2 linked regions of the Sphaerisporangium krabiense genome follow. Each later gene encodes a partner of the first gene's protein in a complex. Links are inferred from orthologs where the notes say so. Each region holds a gene or a part of one and is shown in the gene's direction. Other genes may lie near its edges. The genes, in order: prfA and BJ981_RS36825.

Region 1 (6,288 bases):
GAGTCAGAGGTCCTCGGGCTCATGGCCGAGGGGCGGTCCAACAACGCGATCGCCGGGCGTCTCGGGGTCACCGAGGGGGCGGTCGAGAAGCACATCTCGGGGATCTTCGGCAAACTGGGGCTCGACCCCACGCCCGACGACCACCGACGGGTTCTCGCCGTCCTCGCCTACCTCGGCCGCTCCTAGGCCGCGGCGTCCCCACGGCGTGTTCCTTCCGGGAATCACGGTCACAGCCCGGCTTTTCCCCGAATGTGGGGCTTTAATTGGTTAACTCCGTAACATCGTGGTGACCGTACGCCGACTCTTGCGTCGACGGCCGGTGTCCGGGGTCGGCCGCGAGCGGCCGCGGGAATGGACGATGGCCTGGCGCGGTTACAGGATCTGGCACACTGGTAGCCGACCCATGGCGGTTCCGGTTCCCGCCCGTCCGCGCGTCACCCCGACGTGAGCGACCAAGGCGACCCGGCGGCCGCGCCCAGAGAGGACTGAGATGAAGCCCGACATCCACCCGCAGTACGGCACCACGCAGGTGACCTGCAGCTGCGGCAGCAGCTTCACCACCCGGAGCACCGCGAAGAACGGCGTGATCCACGCCGACGTCTGCTCCGCCTGCCACCCGTTCTACACGGGCAAGCAGAAGATCCTGGACACCGGCGGCCGGGTGGCCCGCTTCGAGAAGCGTTTCGGCAAGAAGCCCGCGAGCAAGTAGCCCGGCAAGCAGCGCCGGCCCGGAAGCGTCCCCCCATGCGGCGGGGGCGTGCCCGGGTCGGCGTTCTTGATGAAGGCCCGGTTTCTCGCCACGAAGCACGTCACGTAGGAAGAAGGTCGCACGGTGAACCTGGACGAGTTGCTCGCGGAGCACGCCGAGCTGGAGGTCAAGCTCGCCGATCCCGCCGTGCACGCCGACCAGAACCGGGCCCGCACCCTCGGCAGGCGCTACGCCCAGCTCACGCCCATCGTCGCCGCCTACCGCGAGCTGGAGGCCGTGCGCGACGATCTGGAGGCCGCCAGGGAGCTCGCCGCCGAGGACGCCGCCTTCGCCGACGAGATGGCCGAGCTGGAGGCCCGCGCGCCCCAGCTGGAGGAGCGCCTCAAGCACCTGCTCATCCCGCGCGATCCCAACGATGACAAGGACATCATCATGGAGATCAAGGCGGGCGAGGGCGGCGAGGAGTCCGCGCTGTTCGCCGGCGACCTTCTGCGCATGTACCTGCGCTACGCCGAGCGCGAGGGCTGGAAGACCGAGATCATCGACTCCCAGCAGTCCGACCTCGGCGGCTACAAGGACGTGACGGTCGCGATGAAGGGCAAGGGCGCCGACGGCGTCTGGTCGCGGCTGAAGTTCGAGGGCGGCGTCCACCGCGTGCAGCGCGTGCCGGTCACCGAGTCCCAGGGCCGCATCCACACCTCCGCCGCCGGCGTGCTGGTGTACCCCGAGGCCGAGGAGGTCGACGTCCAGATCGACCCCAACGACCTGCGCATCGACGTGTTCCGCAGCTCCGGGCCCGGCGGCCAGAGCGTCAACACCACCGACTCGGCGGTGCGCATCACGCACGTGCCCACCGGCGTCGTGGTGTCCTGCCAGAACGAGAAGAGCCAGCTCCAGAACAAGGAGTCGGCGCTGCGCATCCTGCGCGCCCGGCTGCTGGCCATCGCCCAGGAGCAGGCCGACGCCGCCGCCTCGGCCGAGCGCAAGTCCCAGGTTCGCACGGTCGACCGTTCCGAGCGCGTCCGCACCTACAATTTCCCGGAGAACCGCATCTCCGACCACCGGGTGGGGTTCAAGGCGTACAACCTCGACCAGGTGCTCGACGGCGATCTCTCGGCGGTCATCCAAGCGCTCATCGACGCCGAGATGGCGGAGAAGCTGGCCGCCCACGCGTGACCTCCGCCCGCCGACACGCCGCCCACCCAGAACGAGACAAGTCACGAAAATCGCGAAAACTGCCATGACCTTGCTGATGGACGAGATAGCGCTCGCCACCGCCCGGCTGGCCGAGGCGGGGGTTCCCTCACCGCGGACCGACGCCGAGGAGATCGCGGCGTTCGTCCACGGCGTCCGGCGTGGCCAGCTCCACACCGTGCCCGACGCGGAGTTCGACGCCCTGTTCTGGGAGGGCGTCGCCCGGCGCGAGGCCCGTGAGCCGCTCCAGCACATCACCGGGCGCGCCTACTTCCGGTACCTGTCCCTGGACGTCGGCCCCGGCGTCTTCGTCCCGAGACCCGAGACCGAGGTCGTCGCGGGCTGGGCGATCGACCGCCTCCGCGAGATGGACGTCGCCTCGCCCGTCGTCGTCGACCTCGGCACCGGCTCCGGGGCCATCGCGCTGTCGATCGCCCAGGAGGTCGCGCTCGCCCAGGTCCATGCCGTCGAGGTCGATCCGGTCGCCTACGGCTGGGCCAAGCGCAACATCGTCGAGCACGGCCAGGGCCGGGTGTCCCTCCACCCCGAGGACCTCGCCGACTGCCTGCCCGAACTCGACGGCCGCGTGGACCTGGTGATCTCCAACCCGCCCTACATTCCGCCCGGCGCCATCCCCCGTGACCCCGAGGTGCGCGACTACGACCCCTCCCGCGCCCTGTACGGCTCGGGCGAGGACGGCCTGGACGAGGTGCGCGCCGTGGAGCGGACGGCACGGCGGCTGTTGCGCCCGGGCGGGCTCGTCGCGGTCGAGCACGCCGACCAGCAGGGCTCGTCGGTCTACCTTGAGTTCTCCGAGGAGCGCGGGTGGCGCGACACCCGCGACCACACCGATCTCGCCGGGCGCGACCGCTACGTCACCGCCCGTTTCGGCCAGGAATGAGGCCACGATGACAGGGACGCGGTCCATGCGCGACGCCCCTGGCGGGACGGCCCGTCCGACATGGGAGGATGACAAGTCGTGATCCGACGTTATGACCTTTCCAACAGCGAGGAGCGCGCGGTCGGGCTCGCCGACGCGGCCGCCGCGATCCGCGCGGGCGAGCTGGTCGTGCTCCCGACCGACACGGTCTACGGCCTCGGCGCCGACGCCTTCACGCACTACTCCGTGGGCAAACTGCTGGAGACCAAGGGCCGCGGCAGGGACATGCCCGTGCCGGTCCTGGTCGGCACCGTGCGCGCCGCCACCGCCCTGATCGAGGACCTCGGCGCCTACGGGCAGGACCTCATCGACGCCTTCTGGCCCGGCCCGCTCACCCTGGTCTGCAAGGCCGGCCGGTCCCTGACCTGGGACCTCGGCGAGACGAAGGGCACCGTCGCGGTCCGCATGCCGCTGCACGCCGTCGCGCTCGAACTGCTGAAAGACACCGGTCCCATGGCGGTGAGCAGCGCCAACATCTCCGGCGCCCCACCCGCCAGGACCGCGGCCGAGGCCGAGGCGATGCTCGGGGAGGCGGTCGGCGTCTACCTGGAGGCCGGGCCCCTCACGGAGAACGTCCCCTCCACGATCCTCGACCTCACCACGCCGGTGCCCCGCGTGCTGCGCAAGGGCGCGATCCCGGTCGACAAGCTGCGGGCGATCGTCGGCTACCTCGCCACCGACGCCGACCCGGAGCCCGAGCTCGAGAACGCCCCGGCGGACGAGAAGGCCGCGGCCGACGAGAAGGCCGCGACCGAGGAGAAGCGGGACAAGGACGGAAGCTCCGAGAAGCCGGAGACGGCCGCGCGCGCTCAGAAGGCGGACGGCGAGGCCTGAGCCGGCCCGCCCCGGCGGGCGCCGCGTCCCTCCCGCCGGGGTGACCGCGAATCATGCCGTGTGGCTATCGCCGGGCCCTGCGGGCGGGCGCCGACGTTACCGTGAAGCGCGTCCGCGCTCTTGAGCGACGGGCCGTGGCGAGGGAGCATGGCTGCGGGCAGGGCGCGGCCCTTCTCTGACGAGCGGCCGGCGGAGCGCGACCACGAGCAAGGGGAGACGCCGATGGGCAAGCTGGACGGCATGGACCCCAAGCTGGTCCGCGATCTGCTGGCCGAGGTCGGGCGCGCGGGGCACCAGATGCGGACGGTCGAGTCGCGCATCGCCCAGCTCACCGGCGCGGCGGGCCTGTCCGTTCCCGCGACGCACCGCCCGGCCCAGGTGGCCGACGCCGGGGACACGCTGGTCAAGGACGTCACCGCCCGCCTGGTCCTTCTGGAGAAGAAAGAGAAGCAGAAGGAGCCGGACGCCGGCCCGAAGACCATGAAGCAGAAGGCCCCCGAGAAGCAGGACCCTCCCAAGGGCGACAAGGGCGACAAGGACGACGCGCCCAAGAAGGACAAGAGCGATAAGGGCGACAAGCACGGCGCTCCCACCTCGGACTCCCAGACCAAGGACAAGCCCGAGAAGCACGACAAGCCCGAGAAGCAGACCCCGCCGCCGACGTCGGACAAGACCGACAAGCACGACGCTCCCAAGGAGCACAAGCCGGAGAAGCACGAGAAGTCCGACCCGCCGAAGAGCGACAACACGCACAAGGTCGACCCGCCTCAGGCGGACAAGCCGGACACCCGGCAAACCCCCCACGGCGACAACGCCCCCCGGGAGAAGCAGGACGCCCCCAAGCACGACAACACTCCGAAGCACGAGGCCCCGAAGCACGAGACGCCCAAGCATGACGCGCCCAAGCACGAGGCGCCCAAGCACGAGGCTCCGAAGCATGACTCGGCGCCCAAGGTGGATCCGGAGCCCAAGGGGCACTCCGCTCCCAAGGCGGATCCCGAGCCCAAGGGTGATCCGGCGCCCAAGCAGGATGACTCGCCCAAGGGCGGCGAGCCGCAGTACGTGGAGCCGTACGCGGGCGCGCCGCAGGGCGGGGGAGACGGCGGCGGGCTCGACACGCCGGCGCCGGACAACTCCCACGACGTCGACACCTCGGGCGAGCGCACGCGCGTGATCGACGTGGACGGCGTCCGGGTGGTCGAGGTGACCATGGACCCGCCGAGCCAGGAGCATCTGGACTGGCTGTCGCGGAACATGGACAAGATCCCGCCCATGGAGCAGCCGGTCGTCGTCCCGCCCGACGGCGCGCAGCCCGGCCACCCGCGAGCCGACGGCCCGATCGGCTCCCTCCCGCCCGGCGATCCGTCCGGATCGGCGAAGCCGTCGGCCCCGCTGCCGCCCGACGGAGGCGCCGCCGCCGCTTACCAGGCTCCAGCGGCCCCTGAGAGCGCCGCAGGACCTTCGGCACAGATCCACTCGGGCGTCCACATGGCCTCGGACCCTCCGCCCCGTCCCGGTGATCTCAGCGGCCCCGGCGCGCACCCCGCCGGCCCCTACGGCGACGACCCGTCCGAGGGGCCGCCGCCGCCCCCGGGGCATGGTCCGGGTCCGGACGGGTACCGGCCCTCGTCGTCCGGTTCGTAAGGAGGGGTGTCCGACATGTACGCAGACCCGCCCGCGCCCAAGCCCCTCCAGCCCGGCGAGACGCCGCCCGCGTCCACCTCCGACCCGCTCGGCCTGGACGGGCAGGCGACGAGCTGGCGCTTCAACCCCGAGTACCAGAAGCTCGTGGACCTGTGGCAGCAGGCCCTGCCGTTGCTGGAGGGGCTCACCGGCTCGCTGGACAAGGCGTACCAGATGGCACGCAGCCGCGACGTCTGGGACGCGCCCGTCGCCGAGCGGTACGTCCAGGACATGGGGGAGTGGCGCACCCGTCTCGGCATGTACCGCCAGGCCGTGCTCACCGCGATCAGCGACCAGGCCGCGGACACCCCCCGCTGGGTGCCGGTCGCCTCGTCGGCCCCGCACGCCTACAACTGACCCGCCGCCCGCGGCGGCGCGCCGCGGCACACCGGGACATACAGTGGGGAGATCGGTGGTCCTCGTGCGCTTCCGCGCGAGGAAGGGGACGGTGATCGAGCCATGGCGGCGAAAGGACCCGGCCACGAACCACGCCGGCCCGGCGGCGGGCCCGAGTGCGCCGGGGACGTCTTCTACGGCGCCGACTTCGCGGAGCTGTGGCAGGAGGATCCCGAGGTCGCGCGCATCCTGCTGGACGAGGTCGAGCGGCTCAGGGGCGGCCTGCAGCTCATCGCCAGCGAGAACTTCACCTCACCCGCGGTGATGGCTGCGCTCGGCTCCACGCTGACCAACAAGTACGCCGAGGGCTATCCGGGCAGGCGCTACTACGGCGGCTGCGAGGTCGTGGACCGGGCGGAGCGGCTGGCCGTCGACCGGGCGAAGGACCTGTTCGGCGCCGACCACGCCAACGTGCAGCCCCATTCGGGCGCGTCCGCCAACCTCGCCGCGTACGCCGCGCTGCTGCGGCCGGGCGACACGATGCTGGCCATGGCGCTGTCCCACGGCGGTCACCTGACGCACGGCTCGAAGG
Region 2 (10,941 bases), on another replicon or contig:
CGCCGCCGGCCGCACCGTGTTCGACGCGGGGCAGGGGGAGCCCATGGCGGTGACCTGCCCGCACTGCTCGGTGAGGATCGAGCTCGTCGATGAGAACTTCGCGCTGGTGCACACGGCGTGGGACCCCTTCCACGAGGTCGTGGACGGCTGGCGCGAGGGACGCGACGTCGTCATCCCCTGCCCGGCCTGCGCCCGGCCGGTCGAGCCGGCCTCCTGGATATGGGCCGATGACCACTTCGCGTTCGGCCATCTCGGCTTCACCTTCTGGAACTGGCCACCACTACGGCCGGAGTTCGTCGCCGAGCTCACCCGCCGCCTGGCAGGCCACCGCGTCGTGCTCCTCGAGGGTAAGTTCTGACCGCCAACGGCTCCGCCTGGGCGTGATCTCCCAGGTCTTCACCATGGAGGATCTGGAACGCTTGAGCGGGGCGTGACAGGGGTAGCGTGGCGTTGGAGTGGATCTCGGGAGTGCGGCCCGCGGGGGAGGGGCGCCGCCGAGGTCGTCCGGCGGGGACGGCGGCGCCCGGCTCGGGCGGGCTCGGACCGGGGCCGATTCCGCGGGAACGTCAGGGAAGGGAAGTGCCATGGAGGACCGCGCCGGAGCGCCGATGCCGGAAGAGATCGGCGCGGAGGAGTGCTTGACGCTGATCTCGCCGGGAGGTGTGGGCCGGGTCGGGTTCGGCGCGCCCTCGGGCCCGCTGATACTCCCGGTCAACTACACGGTCCACCAGGGCTCCGTGCTGTTCCGCACCGCGTTCGGCGGGCCGATGGACCAGCAGCTCGACACCGGTGTCCGCGGCGTGGAGTTCAAGATCGCCTTCGAGGTGGACCACATCGACCCGGCGTCCCGCCAGGGCTGGAGCGTGCTCATCCAGGGCGCCGCGCACCGGATCTCCTCGGAGGAGGAGCTCACCGCCGCCAAGGCCGCCGCCGTGGAACCGTGGGCGGGCGGGGAGCGGCGGCTGTACATCCGCATCACCCCTGTCCAGATCACCGGCCGCCGCATCGTCCGTTCATAGTCCCGTGCCCCGGTGCCGGGTGGCCGGGCGCGATCGCGGCGAAACCGCCGGCGTGGTCGTTTCTGACCCGGCACCGAGCGGGAATGGCGTCAGGGCGGGACATGGCGCGCTTGCCTGTCGGAAGGTGCCATTCCCTCGCTTTCCCGCCGGTGCCGGGAGCGATCAGAGGGATTCTGGCAGCGTGCCGCATTATCAGCCCCATGACAATATGTAACGAGATATCTACCGATCGTTATATCCGTTCGGCATGACGATCATCCGGGCTCGCGTCCGGGCACGAATAACAGGCAGGGCCCCCGGCGCGAGCCGCCCGGCGCTCGCGGCGGCAGGTCCGCCGGCCCGTCCGGTGACGCCGCGACCCGCCGCGCCCGGTCGGGATCGGGGTCCGTGTCGCGGTGCCAGGACGCGTGTCGAGGGAACGATCCGGCGGCGGTTTCCTCACGGCCGAGTGCATCCCGGCGTGTCCCGCCATATAACGAGAGCCGGAAGGCTAGCTCTTTCGCTGTCATATGGTGCCAGTCGCTTAGAAACGGACCGACATGAGCGAGATCCCCGCCGGACACCGCCCCTCGAACGACCTCAGAACCGACCTGCCGCATTCCGCGCGCATCTGGAATTACTGGCTCGGTGGAAAGGACAATTACCCGGCCGACCGCGAGGCCGGCGACATCGTCGAACGCATGATCCCTGGGATCATCGACTCGGCCCGCGCCGACCGCGCGTTCCTGACCCGGGTCGTCCGGTACCTGGTGGCCGAGGAGGGGATCCGGCAGTTCCTCGACATCGGCACCGGCTTACCCACGGCCGACAACACCCACGAGGTCGCCCAGCGCTTCGCCCCGGAGTCGCGCGTCGTCTACGTCGACAACGATCCCCTGGTGCTGGTGCACGCCCGCGCGCTGCTGGTCAGCAGTCCGGAGGGCGTCTGCGACTACATCGACGCCGACGTGCGCGACACCCGGCGCCTCCTCGACGCCGCCGCCGCGACCCTGGACTTCTCCCGTCCGACGGCCCTCATGCTGCTCGGCATCCTGAACCACATCGTGGACGACGAGGAGGCCAGGTCGATCGTGCTCGAACTGCTCGACGCCCTGCCGTCCGGCAGCTTCCTGGCCATCGGGCACCCGACCGCCGAGGTCCACGGCGAGGCCATGCACGAGTCCATGCGGGAGGTCATGAGGCGGGGCGGCACCCCGATCGTCGCCCGCTCGGCGCGCGAGCTCGAAGTGTTCTTCGACGGCCTCGAGCTGCTGGAGCCCGGCGTCGTGTCCTGCTCCCGGTGGCGGCCCGAGCCGACGCCGTTCGGCGAGCCGCCCGAGGTGTCGCAGTTCTGCGGCGTGGGCCGCAAGCCCTGACATCCCGTCACGACAGGACACGCCACCCGTGAATCGGGCCGGCGAGGACCGAGACGGGCCGGACCGGCCGAGACGGAGGTCGCGGGCGCCCGCGACTTTCGTCTCGGCCGGGCGGGGGAGGGGCGACGTCGGTCGCGGTGGAGCCTCCCGATGCCCGATGCCCGCCGGGGCCGCCCGCTCCTAGCGTCGGTGACATGCGCAAACCCATCCAGTTCCTGGGGATCTTCCTGGTCCTCGAAGGCGTGAGCGGCTTCCTGGACCACGTCTTCGTCCAGCCGTTCTTCGGCATCGTGCTCAACTTCTTCAACCGGGTCGTCATCCCGCGCGTGGACCTTCTGGCCGGCCACGAGATCTTCGCGAACCTGTCGCTGGCCGCCCTCGGCGTCGTCGTGGTCGTGGCCGCCGAGCACGCCGGACGGTGACGCGGTTTGACAACGGTTCGGGTCCTCCTGTATTTAACCTATCGGTTAGATAACCGAGTGGTTGGATGGAGATGGCAACGGACACCCTGAGCGTCACCTTCGCCGCGCTCGCCGACCCGACGCGGCGCGCGATCCTCGCCCGCCTCGCGCAGGGCCCCGCGACGGTCAAAGAGCTCTCGTCGCCGTTCGCGATGAGCGGTCCCGCCGTGTCCAAGCACCTGCGCGTGCTCGAACGCGCCGGGCTCATCGCCCGCGGCCGCGAGGCCCAGTGGCGTCCCTGCACGCTGGAGGCGGCGCCGCTGAAGGCCGTCGCCGAGTGGGCCGCGACCTACCGGCGCTTCTGGGACGAGAGCCACGACCGGCTGGACGACTACCTGCGGCGCCTGCAGGGGCGGGAGGACGACGATGGACATCGCGCATAGGCTCGGCGGCGGCACGACCTTCACCACGCCGTCGGACCGCGAGATCGTCGTCACCCGCGTGCTGGACGCGCCGCGGCGGCTCGTGTTCGACGCGTGGACCAGCCCCGAGCACATCCCGCACTGGATGGGGCCGAAGGCGTGGACCATGCGGGTATGCGAGATCGACCTGCGCCCCGGAGGTGGGTACCGCTTCGCCTGGAGCGGCCCGGACGGCGCCGAGATGGGCATCAGCGGCGTCTACCGCGTGATCGACCCGCCCGGCCGCCTGGTCACCACCGAGTCGTGGGACGAGGGGCCCGAGGTGCTCAACACGCTCGTCCTGAACGAACAGGACGGCGTCACGACCATGACCTGCACGGCTCTCTACCCCTCCAGGGACGTCCGCGACGCGGTGCTCGGCACCGGCATGCGCGCGGGCATGTCCGAGGGTTTGAACCGTCTCGAAGAACGCCTGCGCGCTCGCGCGGGCTCGTCCGAAGGGAAGACCACCGTGGATTGGAAGCTGGAAGCCGTTCCGCTCCCCGTCACCGACGTGGACAGGGCCAAGCACTTCTACGGCGAGATGGCCGGCTTCACCGTCGACCACGACCACCGGATCGGCGAGGACTTCCGCGTGCTGCAGCTCACCCCGCCCGGCTCGGCCTGCTCGATCGTCGTCGGCACCGGCATCGTCGCCACCGAGCCCGGGTCCGTGCAGGGCCTCACCCTGGTCGTCCCCGACATCCACGCCGCCCGCGCCGAGCTGACCGGGCGCGGCGTGGAGGTCAGCGAGGTCGAGGACCTCACCGCGCCCGGCAAGCCCACGGTCTCGCACGCCTACTTCAGCGACCCGGACGGCAACGGCTGGGTCCTCCAGCAGCGCATCCACTTCCCCGGCTGAAGGACGGACATGGCCGCGTCAGAAGACCAGATCGCCCTGCTCGGGCGCGCGCTCGACCAGACCGGGGCCCTCATCGCGGGCATCCGCCCCGAGGAGGCCGGGCTGCCGACCCCCTGCCGATCATGGGACGTGCGCGCCCTGGTCGACCATGTCGTGGACGAGGTGCGCCGGTTCGCCGCCGTCACGGCCGGAGGCAGACGCGACCACCAGGGCACCGACCTGATCGGCGACGACCGGCACGGCGCCTACCGGGCGGCGGCGAGGGAACTGCTCGCCGCCTGGCACGGCCCCGGCGCGCGGGAACGGCCGCACCGCCTGCCCTTCGGGGAGATCCCCGCCGAGTGGGCCGTCGGCCAGCACATCACCGAGCTGGTGGTCCACGCCTGGGACATCGCCAAGGCCACCGGCCGGCCCACCGACCTCGACCCCGAGCTCGGCGAGGCGGCCCTGGCGTGGGGGCTGGCCAACCTCACGCCGGAGCACCGCGCCGACGAGGCGGACGGCGGCCACATCGGCCCGCGGGTCGAGGTCCCCGAGGACGCCCCGCTGTACGACCGCCTCGCCGCGTTCGGCGGCCGCGACCCCCGCTGACCACGCGCCGCGTCCCGGCCCCGCCGGCGGCCGTCACCGGGCGGGGCCGGGATGCGCGGGCGCGGCGCGGTGGGGTAATCTGCCTGTCCTACGACGGACCTACCGGGGAGGTGAGACCCATTACCGCCAGATCGGGCAGGGTGCTCTCGCCGCACGGCCGTGGGGTCCACCGGGGTTAGGTGACCTGCGGAGCGCCCACGGCACTCCGTTAGGACCTTCATGTCGCTCTCACCTTCCTTGTCCATGTCAGACGTCGTGAGCACGCTGCGCGCCGCCGGGTGCGTCTTCGCCGAGGACGAGGCGCGGCTGCTCGTCTCCGCGGCCGGAACCCCCGCCGGTCTCGCCGCCATGGTGGAACGCCGCGTGTCCGGGGAGCCCCTGGAACACGTCCTCGGCTGGGCCGGGTTCCACGGCCTGCGCGTCGCCGTCGACCCGGGGGTCTTCGTGCCCCGCCGCCGCACCGAGTTCCTCGTCGACCAAGCCCTCGCCGTCACCCCGCCGCGCGCCCGGGCCGACCAGGCCCTCGCCGTCGCCCCGCTCCACGCCCGGCCGGTCGTGGTCGACCTGTGCTGCGGAACGGGGGCGGTCGGCGCCGCGCTGGCCGCGGCCCTCGGACCCGTGGAACTGCACGCCTCCGACCTCGACCCGGCCGCCGTCCGGTGCGCCCGCCGCAACCTCGCCGCCCTGGGCGCCCGGGTGTACGAGGGCGACCTGTACGAGCCGCTGCCCGCCACGCTGCGGGGCCGCGTCGACCTCCTCGCCGCCAACGCGCCGTACGTCCCCACCGCCGCGGTGGCGCTGCTGCCGTCCGAGGCGCGCGACCACGAGCCGTTGACCGCCCTGGACGGCGGCGCCGACGGCCTGGACATCCTCAGACGCGTGATCGCCGAGGCCCCGCCCTGGCTGACCCCCAGCGGCCACCTGCTGGTCGAGACCAGCGAACGGCAGGCCCCCCACCTCGTCGAGACCGCGGACCGCCACGGCCTGCACGCCCGCGTGGCCGTCTCCGACGAGGCGGACGCCACCGTCGTCATCGTCACAACGCCTGCCACCCCGTCATCGACGGGTCCCGCGGGCTCAGTCCCTCAAGGGTGAAAGGCCCTGCCACCAGGCGTACAGCGGGCGTGGGGTCCAGGCCTCGGCGGTCATGGCCACGGACCGGCCCTTGTACGTCCAGGACATGGCGTAGTACGGCCCGTTCATGGTGCAGAGCAGCCTGCCCCTCATCCAGGTGCCTTTGTACTCGGCCCCGGTGGCGCAGTCTCCTGCCCGGCCGTCGTGCAGGGCCCACCAGTACGAGTCCACCCACGTCTCGGCGTCGGTGTCGGTGTCGAACAGCACGATCATCGGATCGTGAACGGGACCGGAGCGGACGGCCGCGCAGTCGAGTGCGGCCACCGCGCCGGCCGGAGGACGAGCGGCGGGCCGGCAGTCCCTCAGGTCCGCCGAACCGAGCATCTTCTCCAGGCGGCACTCGCGCGGCGTCATGACGCACGCCGACCCCACCCGCCTCGTCGGCGGGTCCTCCGCCGTCTGAGCCGATGGGGTCGGCGGGTCCTCGTCGGTCCGCCCTCTCGGAGTGTTCTCGTCGGCCGTCGGCTCCGGTGTTCGGGAAGGAGGGCCGGAAGTGGGCGTCGCCGACGCGGTGCCGGGAATCGAGCCGGTCACCGTCACGGCCGGCGTAGGCGTCGGTGGCGCGGGTTCAGGATCTCCCCCTCCACCCGTCCGAAGCGCGACGAGAGCGACGATCAATCCGGCGATGCCCGCCAGGGCGCTCACCATCTCCCAGTGAATGCGTTTGTACAGGGATGTCCGGGCTTGCTGAGCCGGTCGTGCGGTGTCCTTCGATTCGGGGGCCGAGGGGCCGACCGGAGTCACGTCTGACCTCCTGCTCATGGAAAGACCAGACGCCGAGCATGACATCACCATCGACACCCGCACTACCGGCCGGCGCGAGGATCATGCCGTCAGGAGCCGGTGTGGACCGATTGGTCCCAGTCGATGCGGTAGTCGTAGATCCAGCGGCTCGGGTCCTCGCCCCTGCGGGCCATACGCTTCAGCGCCGCCGCCATGATGAGGTCACGGGGGATACGGGCCACGGGCCCGAGTCCCTTCCAGGCGCCGGTGCTGTTGCCCTGGGCGACGACCCGTTCCACGCGCTCGCGGCGAAGCCGTTCGTAGGCGGTGAAGGCGGCGGTGACGCCGGGGCTGTCACGAAGGCACTTGGCCAAGACGACGGTGTCCTCGATGGCCATCCCCGCGCCCTGCCCGATGGAGGGGGCGGTGGCGTGGGCGGCGTCCCCGATGATGATCATCCGGTCGCGGTGCCACCGGGGTACGGCCGGGACGTCATAGGTCTTCCAGGCGGCGAAGATCTTGCCGGAGGCCGCGATGAGGTCGGTGGCGGGGCCGTGGTCGTGCCGGAACAGGTCGAGCAGGTGGGCTCGCCATTCCTGCGGGCTGATCGCGCTCAGCTCGGCGGGGGTGGGCTCGGCTTTCCTGGCCGGGTTCGCCGCCCACCAGACCTCGCCGTCCGGATGGGTGAGGTGCAGGAAGAAGGCGTGCCTGCCGAAGACGGCGCACATCACGCCCGGCTCGGCGCCCGTGCAGACGCCGCGCGCGTAGCCGCCGGTGTTGAGCAGCCCGGAGTAGCGGACGCCGGGGGCATGCGGGTCGATGATCTCGCGGGTGCGTGACCACAGCCCGTCCGCGCCGATCAGCAGGTCGCCCTCGGCCGTGCTGCCGTCGGCGAAACGCGCCAGCACCGCGCCGCCCCCGCTCTCGGCCTCGACGAGCCGCTTGCCGTACTCGATCCGCACGCCTCGCCGTACGGCGTGCTCGCGCAGCAGCCGGTAGAGGTCGGCGCGCTTGACGGTCCTGCTGACGGTGCCGTCCTGCAGGGGGGCGCCGTACTGGAGTTCGCCGAGCTTCTTGCCGGAGCCGCTGGTGAGGGCCATTTTCGGCGTCTCGAAGCCGATCTCGCGGACGTCTACGCCGAGGGTGCGTAAGGCGTCGAGCGCGTTCACCGCGAGTGTCAGGAAGGCGCCCACGTTGTCGGCGTCGCGATCGTAGGCCTCGTAGATGACCGACCCGATGCCCGCCTTGCGAAGCGCGATCGCGCTCAGCGTGCCGGCGATGCCGCCGCCCACGATCAGTGATGTGTACGTCATACACTGACTGTATGGCATACACTTCGAAGGGAGGCAAGAGTGAGGCGGAGCGATGAGAGAACAACTGCCGGCAGGGCTCGGCGAGCTGTGGGCCCGCCTCGACGAGCCCGAACCTGAGACGCGAAACCGGCTGACCCTGTCCCGCGTCATCGGGGCGGCGGTGGAGCTGGCCGACACCGACGGACTCGACGCCGTGTCGATGGCCCGGGTGGCCGAGCGGCTGGGCTTCACCACGATGTCGCTCTACCGGCACGTCAAGAGCAAGAACGAGCTGCTGCTGCTGATGCTGGACCGGGTCGCGGCCCTGCCCCCCGCGCTGGACGAGCCCTGTGACGGGTGGCGCCCGTGCCTGGAGCGCTGGTGCCACGCGCAGTGGGAGATGCTGCACGCCCACCCCTGGACCGTGCGCCTGCCGATCACCGGGCCGCCGATCACGCCCAACCAGCTGGCGTGGAGCGACCGCGCCCTGCGCGCACTGCGGGGCACCGGGCTCGCCGAAGCCGACAAGGCCGGGGTGGTGCTGCTGGTCGCCAGTCACATGCACACCATGGCGCGGCTGAACGCCGACCTCGGTCCGGCCGCCTCCGGGGAGTCGATCGCCGCCTACAACACGCTGCTGCACGGGCTGGTCGACGGGCGGCGCCTCCCGGCGCTGCGCGCCGCGATCGACGCCGGTGCCTACGACTACCCAGCGGACACGCCGCCGGGCGAACGACGGCTGGACTACCGGTTCGGGCTCGCCCGAATCCTGGACGGGGTGGACGCGCTGATCCGCGCCACGAACAGGTGAGCGGTCCCACGCGCCGCCGTCACCCCGGGCAGTTCCACGGGCCGACGCTCTGCCCGTCGCCGACGACGGTGATCTCGGCACGGCTTTGCGGCGCCGTGGCGGCGGCGGTGCACACGATCTGGGCGACGGCCAGTGGGGACAGCTCGCCGGCCGGAATGGACTGGGTCACCTTCAGACGGCCGGCCGGCTCGGCGGTCACCGAGAACGGGCCGGCTTCGGGCGGGACGTCGGTGGTCAGTCCGTCCGCCTGTTCCGTCGCGCTGGGGCCGGCGGCCAGCAGCGCGAGCGTGTCCGCTTGGGACAGCCGGCCACCGGGGCGCGTCACCACCCTGAGACGGCCGTTCCTCACCAGGTAGAGGGTGATCTTCAGGTCTGGTGCGATGGTCGGCGCGACGGGTCCGTTCGGCGGGTCGCCGGCGCGGATGGCGTCGCTGGGTTGCACGCCGCAGCCGGCCACGGCGACGAGCGATATGAGACCCGCGGCGAGCGCGCGGCGGGTGAGCCCGGTCCTCATTCGGGGCCTCCGTCCGGTTCGTGCGCCCGGCGTGGCAGGCGCAGCGTGAACACGGCGCCGCCGTCGGGGGCGTTGGCGACGGTGAGGTCGCCTCGGTGCAGGCGCGCGTTCTCCCGCGCGATGGCGAGGCCGAGGCCGCTGCCCTCGGACCTGGCCCTGGCCGCGCTGGCCTTGTAGAACCGGTCGAACACGTGCGGCAGCACCGCCTCGTCCAGCCCCGGCCCGTGGTCGCGGACCTCGAAGGCGATCCAGTGCGGGTCGGCGGAGAGCCGCACCGACACCGGTGGCTCGCCGTGCCGCAGGGCGTTGCCGACCATGTTCGCGAGGACGACGTCCACGCGGCGCGGGTCCAGCCGTGCCGTCACCCCGGGGGGAAGCTCGGTGCGCACCTCCTCCGACCAGCCCCGCGTACGCAGGGTCGCGCGCACCAGCTCGGCCACGTCGATGTCGTTCAGCGCGAGGGCCGCGACGCCGGAGTCGAACCTGCTGATCTCGATGAGGTCGTTCACCAGCCCGGTGAGGTTGAGCGTCTCCTGGCTGACCAGCCGGGCGGCCCTGCCGGCGGGCTCGGGCAGCCCGGCCGCCTCCTCGTCCAGGACGTCGGCGACCGCGGTGAGCGCGGCCAGCGGGGTGCGCAGCTCGTGGGACACGTCGGCCACGAACCGGCGGGCGTCGGCCTCCATCGCGCGGAGCTGCTCGACGTGCCGTTCCAGCTCCGCGGCGGTGTCGTTGAACGTGCGCGCCACGTCGGCCAGCTCGTCGGAGCCGCGGACCGCGATCCTGGTCCGCATCTCGCCCTGGCCCAGCAGGCGCGCCGCCCGGCCGAGCTCGCGCACCGGGCCCAGCACGCCACGGGTGGCGAGCAACGCGAGGACGACCGCGAACGCCAGGGCCGCCCCGCCGTTGCGCCAGGCGACCGCGGTGAGATCGTCTATGCTGCGCTGCTCGGAATCCAGGCTGTGCGCGATGTAGACCTCGATGCCGGACGCCCGCGTCGGCCGGTCCCCCTCGGTGATCATCAACGGTGTGCCGATGATCAGGAGGGGCTCGTCCTGCCACACCACGCGTTGCCACGCGATGTCGCCGTCGGCCACCATCCGCCGCAGCCCCTGGGGAATCATCTCGGGCTCCAGGCCATGACGGCATTGCCTGAGCAGAGGCAGGCATGGCCGGTCGCGGCCGGCCAGCGAGCGCGTCCCGTGGTAGATGGCGACCGCGTCGTCGTTCCCGTCGGTCACGGCGCCGGCGATCATGCCGAGCTCGCGCGGGCCCGGCGCCGGATTCCCCAACGGGTAGAGCGCCTGCAGGCGGCTTCTCATCGTCTGCACCGCGGCGTCCTGGGTCCGCTGCAGGATGGCGTTGCGGGCCTCGACGTAGATCCCGCCGGTCACCGCCGCCGCGGTGACCACGCACAGCAGCGCGAACGCGAACAACAGCCGGGCACGCAGCCCCAGGCTCGGCCGAGGTGTCACCGGCGCCTCACACCGGCCCGAACCGGTACCCGAACCCGCGTACCGTCTGCACGTAGACGGGCGCCGCCGAGTCGTCCTCGATCTTCGCCCGCAACCGCTGCACGCACGCGTCCACGAGGCGCGAGTCGCCGAAGTACCCGTGCTCCCACACCGACTCCAGCAACTGCTGGCGGGTGTGCACCCGGCCCGGCGTGCCGGAGAGCTCGAGCAGCAGGCGCAACTCGGTCGGGGCGAGGCCGACCGGCACGCCGCGGTGGGAGACCACCAGCCCGGCCCGATCGATGGTCAGGTCCCCATACCGCTCCA

What was found.
Region 2: the proteins of prfA (region 1) and BJ981_RS36825 are in contact, whole or in part, in a crystal structure (PDB 2B3T), measured with the Escherichia coli proteins. The link is inferred for Sphaerisporangium krabiense from one-to-one orthologs.

What each region holds. Positions count from the first base shown.
Region 1 is NZ_JACHBR010000001.1:136,297-142,584, reverse strand. The notes cover bases 1-2,858. They hold prfA (peptide chain release factor 1), read left to right. Parts: upstream 1-832; coding sequence 833-1,885; downstream 1,886-2,858. Other genes in these bases: prmC (peptide chain release factor N(5)-glutamine methyltransferase), read left to right, coding at 1,950-2,804; rpmE (50S ribosomal protein L31), read left to right, coding at 491-709; BJ981_RS00685 (response regulator transcription factor), read left to right, coding at 1-186. In the rest of the region: BJ981_RS00665 (L-threonylcarbamoyladenylate synthase), read left to right, coding at 2,883-3,677; BJ981_RS00660 (chromosomal replication initiator protein DnaA), read left to right, coding at 3,825-5,321; BJ981_RS00655 (hypothetical protein), read left to right, coding at 5,337-5,717; glyA (serine hydroxymethyltransferase), read left to right, coding at 5,820-6,288. UniProt on the Escherichia coli protein: Peptide chain release factor 1 directs the termination of translation in response to the peptide chain termination codons UAG and UAA.
Region 2 is NZ_JACHBR010000003.1:392,069-403,009, reverse strand. Bases 3,963-6,858 are described here. They hold BJ981_RS36825 (putative protein N(5)-glutamine methyltransferase), read left to right. Parts: upstream 3,963-4,932; coding sequence 4,933-5,784; downstream 5,785-6,858. Other genes in these bases: BJ981_RS36815 (FAD-dependent monooxygenase), read right to left, coding at 6,657-6,858; BJ981_RS36820 (hypothetical protein), read right to left, coding at 5,767-6,177; BJ981_RS36830 (TIGR03086 family metal-binding protein), read left to right, coding at 4,108-4,689; BJ981_RS38900 (SRPBCC domain-containing protein), read left to right, coding at 3,963-4,098. In the rest of the region: BJ981_RS36865 (hypothetical protein), read left to right, coding at 1-358; BJ981_RS36860 (pyridoxamine 5'-phosphate oxidase family protein), read left to right, coding at 585-1,019; BJ981_RS36855 (SAM-dependent methyltransferase), read left to right, coding at 1,559-2,374; BJ981_RS36850 (hypothetical protein), read left to right, coding at 2,569-2,796; BJ981_RS36845 (ArsR/SmtB family transcription factor), read left to right, coding at 2,868-3,218; more of BJ981_RS38900, read left to right, coding at 3,202-3,962; more of BJ981_RS36815, read right to left, coding at 6,859-7,859; BJ981_RS36810 (TetR/AcrR family transcriptional regulator), read left to right, coding at 7,912-8,649; BJ981_RS36805 (hypothetical protein), read right to left, coding at 8,669-9,163; BJ981_RS36800 (ATP-binding protein), read right to left, coding at 9,160-10,635; BJ981_RS36795 (response regulator), read right to left, coding at 10,643-10,941. UniProt on the Escherichia coli protein: Methylates the class 1 translation termination release factors RF1/PrfA and RF2/PrfB on the glutamine residue of the universally conserved GGQ motif, i.e. on 'Gln-235' in RF1 and on 'Gln-252' in RF2.